DNA from 2 places in the Paenibacillus sp. PK4536 genome. Region 2 is predicted to be linked to the other one. Evidence: a T-box and tRNA genes for the amino acid it is inferred to sense, from the RefSeq annotation. Region 2 holds a T-box; the other holds one or more tRNA genes.
The links. The T-box of region 2 lies ahead of ileS (isoleucine--tRNA ligase). A T-box ahead of a tRNA ligase gene usually reads a tRNA of that ligase, here a tRNA-Ile.
Positions count from the first base shown of each region.

Region 1: it encodes a tRNA-Ile, which carries the amino acid that the T-box ahead of ileS (isoleucine--tRNA ligase) is inferred to sense. The anticodon was not compared.

Region 1 is NZ_CP126313.1:242,800-246,223, forward strand. Features, by position in the region: rRNA gene PO903_RS01220 (23S ribosomal RNA) at 1-1,052, opposite strand, end outside; tRNA gene PO903_RS01225 (tRNA-Ala) at 1,194-1,269, opposite strand; tRNA gene PO903_RS01230 (tRNA-Ile) at 1,293-1,369, opposite strand; rRNA gene rrf (5S ribosomal RNA) at 1,405-1,521, opposite strand; rRNA gene PO903_RS01240 (16S ribosomal RNA) at 1,690-3,244, opposite strand.
Region 2 is NZ_CP126313.1:4,635,537-4,638,960, forward strand. Features, by position in the region: gene ileS (isoleucine--tRNA ligase) at 1-1,555, opposite strand, end outside; T-box leader at 1,637-1,939, opposite strand; partial or broken gene PO903_RS20595 (DivIVA domain-containing protein) at 2,139-2,642, opposite strand; gene PO903_RS20600 (YlmH family RNA-binding protein) at 2,802-3,424, opposite strand, start outside.

The DNA of each region.
Region 1 (3,424 bases), 650 kb from region 2:
GGACCTTAGCTGATGGTCTGGGCTGTTTCCCTTTCGACAATGGATCTTAGCACTCACTGTCTGACTCCCGGAATAAAGTCTGTGGCATTCGGAGTTTGACTGAACTTGGTAACCCTTGCGGGCCCCGCATCCAATCAGTGCTCTACCTCCACGACTCAACTTCCGAGGCTAGCCCTAAAGCTATTTCGGGGAGAACCAGCTATCTCCAGGTTCGATTGGAATTTCTCCGCTACCCCCACCTCATCCCCGCACTTTTCAACGTGCGTGGGTTCGGGCCTCCAGTACGTGTTACCGTACCTTCACCCTGGACAGGGGTAGATCACCTGGTTTCGGGTCTACGTCCACGTACTCAGTCGCCCTATTCAGACTCGCTTTCGCTGCGGCTCCGGCTTTTCACCTTAACCTTGCACGGGAACGTAACTCGCCGGTTCATTCTACAAAAGGCACGCCATCACCCATTCATAGGGCTCTGACTTTTTGTAAGCACACGGTTTCAGGTTCTATTTCACTCCCCTTCCGGGGTCCTTTTCACCTTTCCCTCACGGTACTGCTTCACTATCGGTCGCTAGGGAGTATTTAGCCTTACCAGATGGTCCTGGCAGATTCATACGGGGTTTCACGTGCCCCGCACTACTCGGGATCCGTCTCGGAGAGAATGAGATTTAAGCTACAGGGCTTTCACCTTGTCTTGCGGGCCTTTCCAGACCTCTTCGCCTACCTCATTCCTTTGTAACTCCAAAGAGACGTCCCACAACCCCAAGAAGCAAGCTTCTTGGTTTGGGCTGTTCCGCGTTCGCTCGCCGCTACTGACGGAATCACTCTTGTTTTCTTTTCCTGAGGGTACTTAGATGTTTCAGTTCCCCTCGTCTGCCTCTGCACACCCTATGTATTCAGGTGTGAGTAACTGGAGATGAATCCAGTTAGGTTTCCCCATTCGGACATCCCCGGATCACAGCTTGCTTACAGCTCCCCGAGGCCTTATCGTTGTTCGCCACGTCCTTCATCGGCTCCTAGCGCCTAGGCATCCACCGTGTGCTCTTAGTAGCTTAACCTAAGTGTTTCTATAAATAGAAACGGTGTATATTATTTCTCGCCTACTGCTGTTTAACACAGTCGTAGAGAAGAAACATTCTAAAACGCGATGTTTCGTTTTCGGTATCCAGTTTTCAAGGATCAACTTATTAAAAATAATATGGTGGAGCCAAGCGGGATCGAACCGCTGACCTCCTGCGTGCAAGGCAGGCGCTCTCCCAGCTGAGCTATGGCCCCATAATTGGGATAATGAAACGATATGGTGGGCCCTAGTGGACTCGAACCACCGACCTCACCCTTATCAGGGGTGCGCTCTAACCAGCTGAGCTAAGGGCCCGTATGAATGAATTCTTTTAGACAGCAAAAGAATGCGCTTGGCGGCGTCCTACTCTCCCAGGACCCTGCGGTCCAAGTACCATCGGCGCTGGAGGGCTTAACGGTCGTGTTCGGGATGGGTACGTGTGGAACCCCTCCGCCATCGCCACCAAACGATGAAACATACGGTAACATTTGAGAAGATTGACCTCTCAAAACTAAACAACGAGTGAGTGTGTCACCACTTGGGTGACCACAGATCCACCGAAGTGTTCTGCGTTTGTCGTTCTCCGAAAAGAACGACGTTCGAATGTTTCCGTTGCAGGAAACGATTCTCCATAGAAAGGAGGTGATCCAGCCGCACCTTCCGATACGGCTACCTTGTTACGACTTCACCCCAATCATCTACCCCACCTTCGGCGGCTGGCTCCTTTGCAGGTTACCCCACCGACTTCGGGTGTTGCAAACTCTCGTGGTGTGACGGGCGGTGTGTACAAGACCCGGGAACGTATTCACCGCGGCATGCTGATCCGCGATTACTAGCAATTCCGACTTCATGCAGGCGAGTTGCAGCCTGCAATCCGAACTGAGACCGGCTTTTAAGGATTGGCTCCATCTTGCGATATTGCTTCCCGTTGTACCGGCCATTGTAGTACGTGTGTAGCCCAAGTCATAAGGGGCATGATGATTTGACGTCATCCCCACCTTCCTCCGGTTTGTCACCGGCAGTCTGCTTAGAGTGCCCACCATGATGTGCTGGCAACTAAGCATAAGGGTTGCGCTCGTTGCGGGACTTAACCCAACATCTCACGACACGAGCTGACGACAACCATGCACCACCTGTCTCCTTTGTCCCGAAGGAAAAGACTATCTCTAGTCCGGTCAAAGGGATGTCAAGACTTGGTAAGGTTCTTCGCGTTGCTTCGAATTAAACCACATACTCCACTGCTTGTGCGGGTCCCCGTCAATTCCTTTGAGTTTCAGTCTTGCGACCGTACTCCCCAGGCGGAATGCTTAATGTGTTAACTTCGGCACCAAGGGTATCGAAACCCCTAACACCTAGCATTCATCGTTTACGGCGTGGACTACCAGGGTATCTAATCCTGTTTGCTCCCCACGCTTTCGCGCCTCAGCGTCAGTTACAGCCCAGAAAGTCGCCTTCGCCACTGGTGTTCCTCCACATCTCTACGCATTTCACCGCTACACGTGGAATTCCACTTTCCTCTTCTGTACTCAAGCTCTCCAGTTTCCAGTGCGACCCAAGGTTGAGCCTTGGGCTGTGACACCGGACTTAAAAAGCCGCCTGCGCGCGCTTTACGCCCAATAATTCCGGACAACGCTTGCCCCCTACGTATTACCGCGGCTGCTGGCACGTAGTTAGCCGGGGCTTTCTTCTCAGGTACCGTCACTCCGGGTTCAGTTACTAACCCGGACGTTCTTCCCTGGCAACAGAGCTTTACGATCCGAAAACCTTCATCACTCACGCGGCGTTGCTCCGTCAGACTTGCGTCCATTGCGGAAGATTCCCTACTGCTGCCTCCCGTAGGAGTCTGGGCCGTGTCTCAGTCCCAGTGTGGCCGATCACCCTCTCAGGTCGGCTACGCATCGTCGCCTTGGTGAGCCGTTACCTCACCAACTAGCTAATGCGCCGCAGGCCCATCCTCAAGTGACAGATTGCTCCGTCTTTCCAGATTCGTTCAGGCGAACAAATCATGTATTCGGTATTAGCTACCGTTTCCGGTAGTTGTCCCAAGCTTGAGGGCAGGTTGCCTACGTGTTACTCACCCGTCCGCCGCTAAGCATCAAAGAAGCAAGCTTCTCGTCAACTCCGCTCGACTTGCATGTATTAGGCACGCCGCCAGCGTTCGTCCTGAGCCAGGATCAAACTCTCCATAAAGTGTTTGACTTGCTCAATTCTTAAACTGGCGAGAACCGAAGTTCTCTATTTTAAAGGTCGGCTAAGACCTTCATTACTCACTCGTTGTTCAGTTTTCAAAGATCAAACATTTCGTTATTTTGCTTTTGTGCACCGACGCGTTATCGCATCAGCAACTCTTATAATATATCATGCTCATTT
Region 2 (3,424 bases):
ATACGTCGATCACTTCAGGTGTACGAATCATTTCATATTGACCACATGAACTGCGTACTTTGATAGCATCTACATACGGTTTGTGTAGTTCAATATTTTCAGGCACATCACCAATCGCACGCGCGCGAAGTTCAGCGATACTATGTGGTGCAAATTGTTCACCTGTCTCTGCACAGACCCATACGTTAAGCGGTGTACCCCAGTAACGATCACGACTGATATTCCAGTCTACTAAGTCTTCCAAAAATTTACCAAAGCGTCCATCACGTATATGCCCTGGATACCAATCTACTTCTTTATTGTTAGCGATCAGTTGTTCTTTGACTGCTGTCGTTTGGATAAACCAGCTGTCCATTGCATAGTATAAAAGTGGTGTATCACAACGCCAGCAGAATGGATACGTATGCTCATATTTTTCTTTGCTGAACAAACGATCTTTTTCAGACAACAAACGCACGATATCAATATCACAATCTTTAACAAAACGACCTGCAAAATCAGTTACTTCTGCTACAAATTTACCTTCTAGATCCACCATATTCACAAAGCTGATTCCATTTTCACGGCAGACACGATAATCATCTTCACCATGAGCAGGCGCCATATGAACAATACCTGTACCACTTGCATCGGTAACAAAATCTGCACCTAAAATGATGTTTGCTTTTTCTGCTGTAAAATAGTTAAAAGGCGGCGCATAGGTTTTTCCTACTAATTCTGCCCCTTTTAATGTACTAAGCACTTCATATTCGCCTTTACCATCTTTCATCACATCGTCTACCAGATTTTTGGCAACGATATAGACGCTTCCATCTTGACTCACACGTACATAATCCATATCTGGATTAACAGCTAATGCTACGTGAGAAGGTAATGTCCAAGGTGTAGTTGTCCAAGCTAGAACATATTCACCACTATCATCTAATTTGAATTTTGCGGTTGCGCTCAAATCTTTGACATCTTTATATCCTTGAGCCACTTCATGAGAACTTAGTGTCGTCTGACAATCAGGACAATATGGACTTACACGGTGCCCACGATACAATAGACCTTTGTCATGAATCGTCGCTAGATTGTTCCATACACTTTCGATATAGTTATTTTCAAGCGTTACATACGGATGATCTAGATCTGTCCAGTAACCAATCGCAGATGTAAGATCACGCCATTGTTGCTCATATTCAAATACACTTGCTTTACATTCTTGAATAAATTTCTCTACACCGTACTCTTCGATCTCCGGTTTGTGAGAGATGCCTAATTTTTTCTGTACACCAAGTTCTACAGGAAGACCATGCGTATCCCAACCTGCTTTACGAACAACACGGTATCCTTTCATCGTCTGGTAACGACCTACAAAATCTTTGATCACACGTCCAAGAACGTGACCGATATGAGGCTTACCGTTAGCTGTTGGTGGACCTTCATAAAAAACAAAGTTAGGTTTTCCTTCGCGATTCTGAATAGAACGTTGGAATGTATTTTCCTCATTCCATTTATTTAAAATCCGTAAATCACGTGTACGTGCTTTTTCTTTGACATCTACTCTTTGCATGATTTTGTCATCCTTCCCCATCTACAGATATTTAATACGTTATAACTATTCATTGTGAAAACATCAAAAAACCCCATCCCAGAAAGGGACGAGGTTGCTCGCGTTACCACCCTTGTTTCACTTCAATCCTTCATCGTACCTACTCAAACGAAAACCAGTTATAGATACTGTTTTCCTTTAGGTACAAGGTGAAGTGACACCTTAGATCCGCACAAATGATGCGGTGCCTCTGTAACGGTTGGCAATCCGGCTCGGCTTACTGCATTATGGTTCAGCCTCGCTTCTCCAGGGGGATATTCTATCATACGATGTTCATTGGCTTGCACCAACCGCCAACTCTCTGTGAACACATGTATGATGTACTGACCCTATCAACGAATGGTGATGTTCATATTTATATTCGTCTACACGAACAAATCGAAATAAGTTATAAAATATTTATAGCGCTTTAGGCTTTAAATGTCAACTTACAACATTGATCTTAATACAAATCGCCTGAATTGTGCTGTTCTTCATTATCGCGATCTCGTTCACGATCTCTGTCTCTATCGCGGTCACGGTCGCGATCTTCTAGACGATCTCTTTCACGATCACGTTCATTGCTTGTACGTTGAAGTTCACGCGTTTGATTTTCCAAAGCATCCCATCCATCTTGACTAAGTAGCTCTAATTGAGCTTCTACCAATGTACGGAAACGTGTGCGGTAAATAGAAGCTTGTTTTTTGAGCTCTTCTACTTCCATCGACACTTTGCGTGATTTGGATAATGACTCATTGATAATACGATCCGCATTTTTCTCGGATTCTTTAATAATCAATTGAGCTTCTTTTTTCGCATTATTACGAACTTCATCGGCAGCTTCTTGAGCAACGATAATCGTTTTACTCAATGTATCTTCCAGATTCGCAAAATGATCGAGACGTTCCTGAATAGACATTAACTGACTTTGCAGTTCTTTGTTTTCACGGATCGCTCCCTCATAATCCTTGATCACCTGATCTAGGAATTCATTTACTTCGTCTTCATCATAACCACGCAAACGACGCGAGAATTCCTTATTATGTATATCAAGCGGGGTTAATGGCATGTTGGACACCTCCTGTAATGTTTAGGCCGTTGAATTGCCTCGTTATTGCTATGATACTTCATTTCGACGCATAAGGATATATCCCTGCCAAAGACACTACAAAATAAATAAATTTGCTGTATAAAGAATACATTTAATCCCGGTGTGTTCTATTCTTTATCAAACAAATTTACCTACTTTGACTCGATATCTTCCTTTTTTTGTAATTCCATCCATCTCTAATACTTTAAAACGACCTAATCCTTGAATAGAAATCATATCGCCTTGTTGCAAAGCATACGAAGGATTTTCTTCCACTTTCCAATTGACACGACAACGTCCTGCTTTGATCGGGACTAGAATTTTACTACGACTCATCCGATAGACATCGCTTGCTATCCCATCCAAACGTAGAGAAGCTACGGTTAGCTCCATCGACTGCAATTCTGGAGTAGCCACTTGCAAATCGGTAATCGGTAAAATCTCAGTCATCACATGAAGACGATGCACTTGGGTTAAATTTAGATGCAAATAAGAAGCAATCTCAGACGACACCACTGTATGACAACCATCCGCCAATGCGTGGATATCTCCAATCTTACCTCGTTTCATACCCAGTCCTAAAATAGAACCCATATAATCGCCATGCTCCAGATCAGCGAACTTGCGTCCTTCTGGTGTGATCGATAATACTGATAAATTCATATCTTCGTTGTCTAAATCCATATAATCCGGTCCAATAAGAGCACGCTTCCGTTCAGAATGTTCTGATCCTCCATCCAATCGGATATGCACATCTAGAT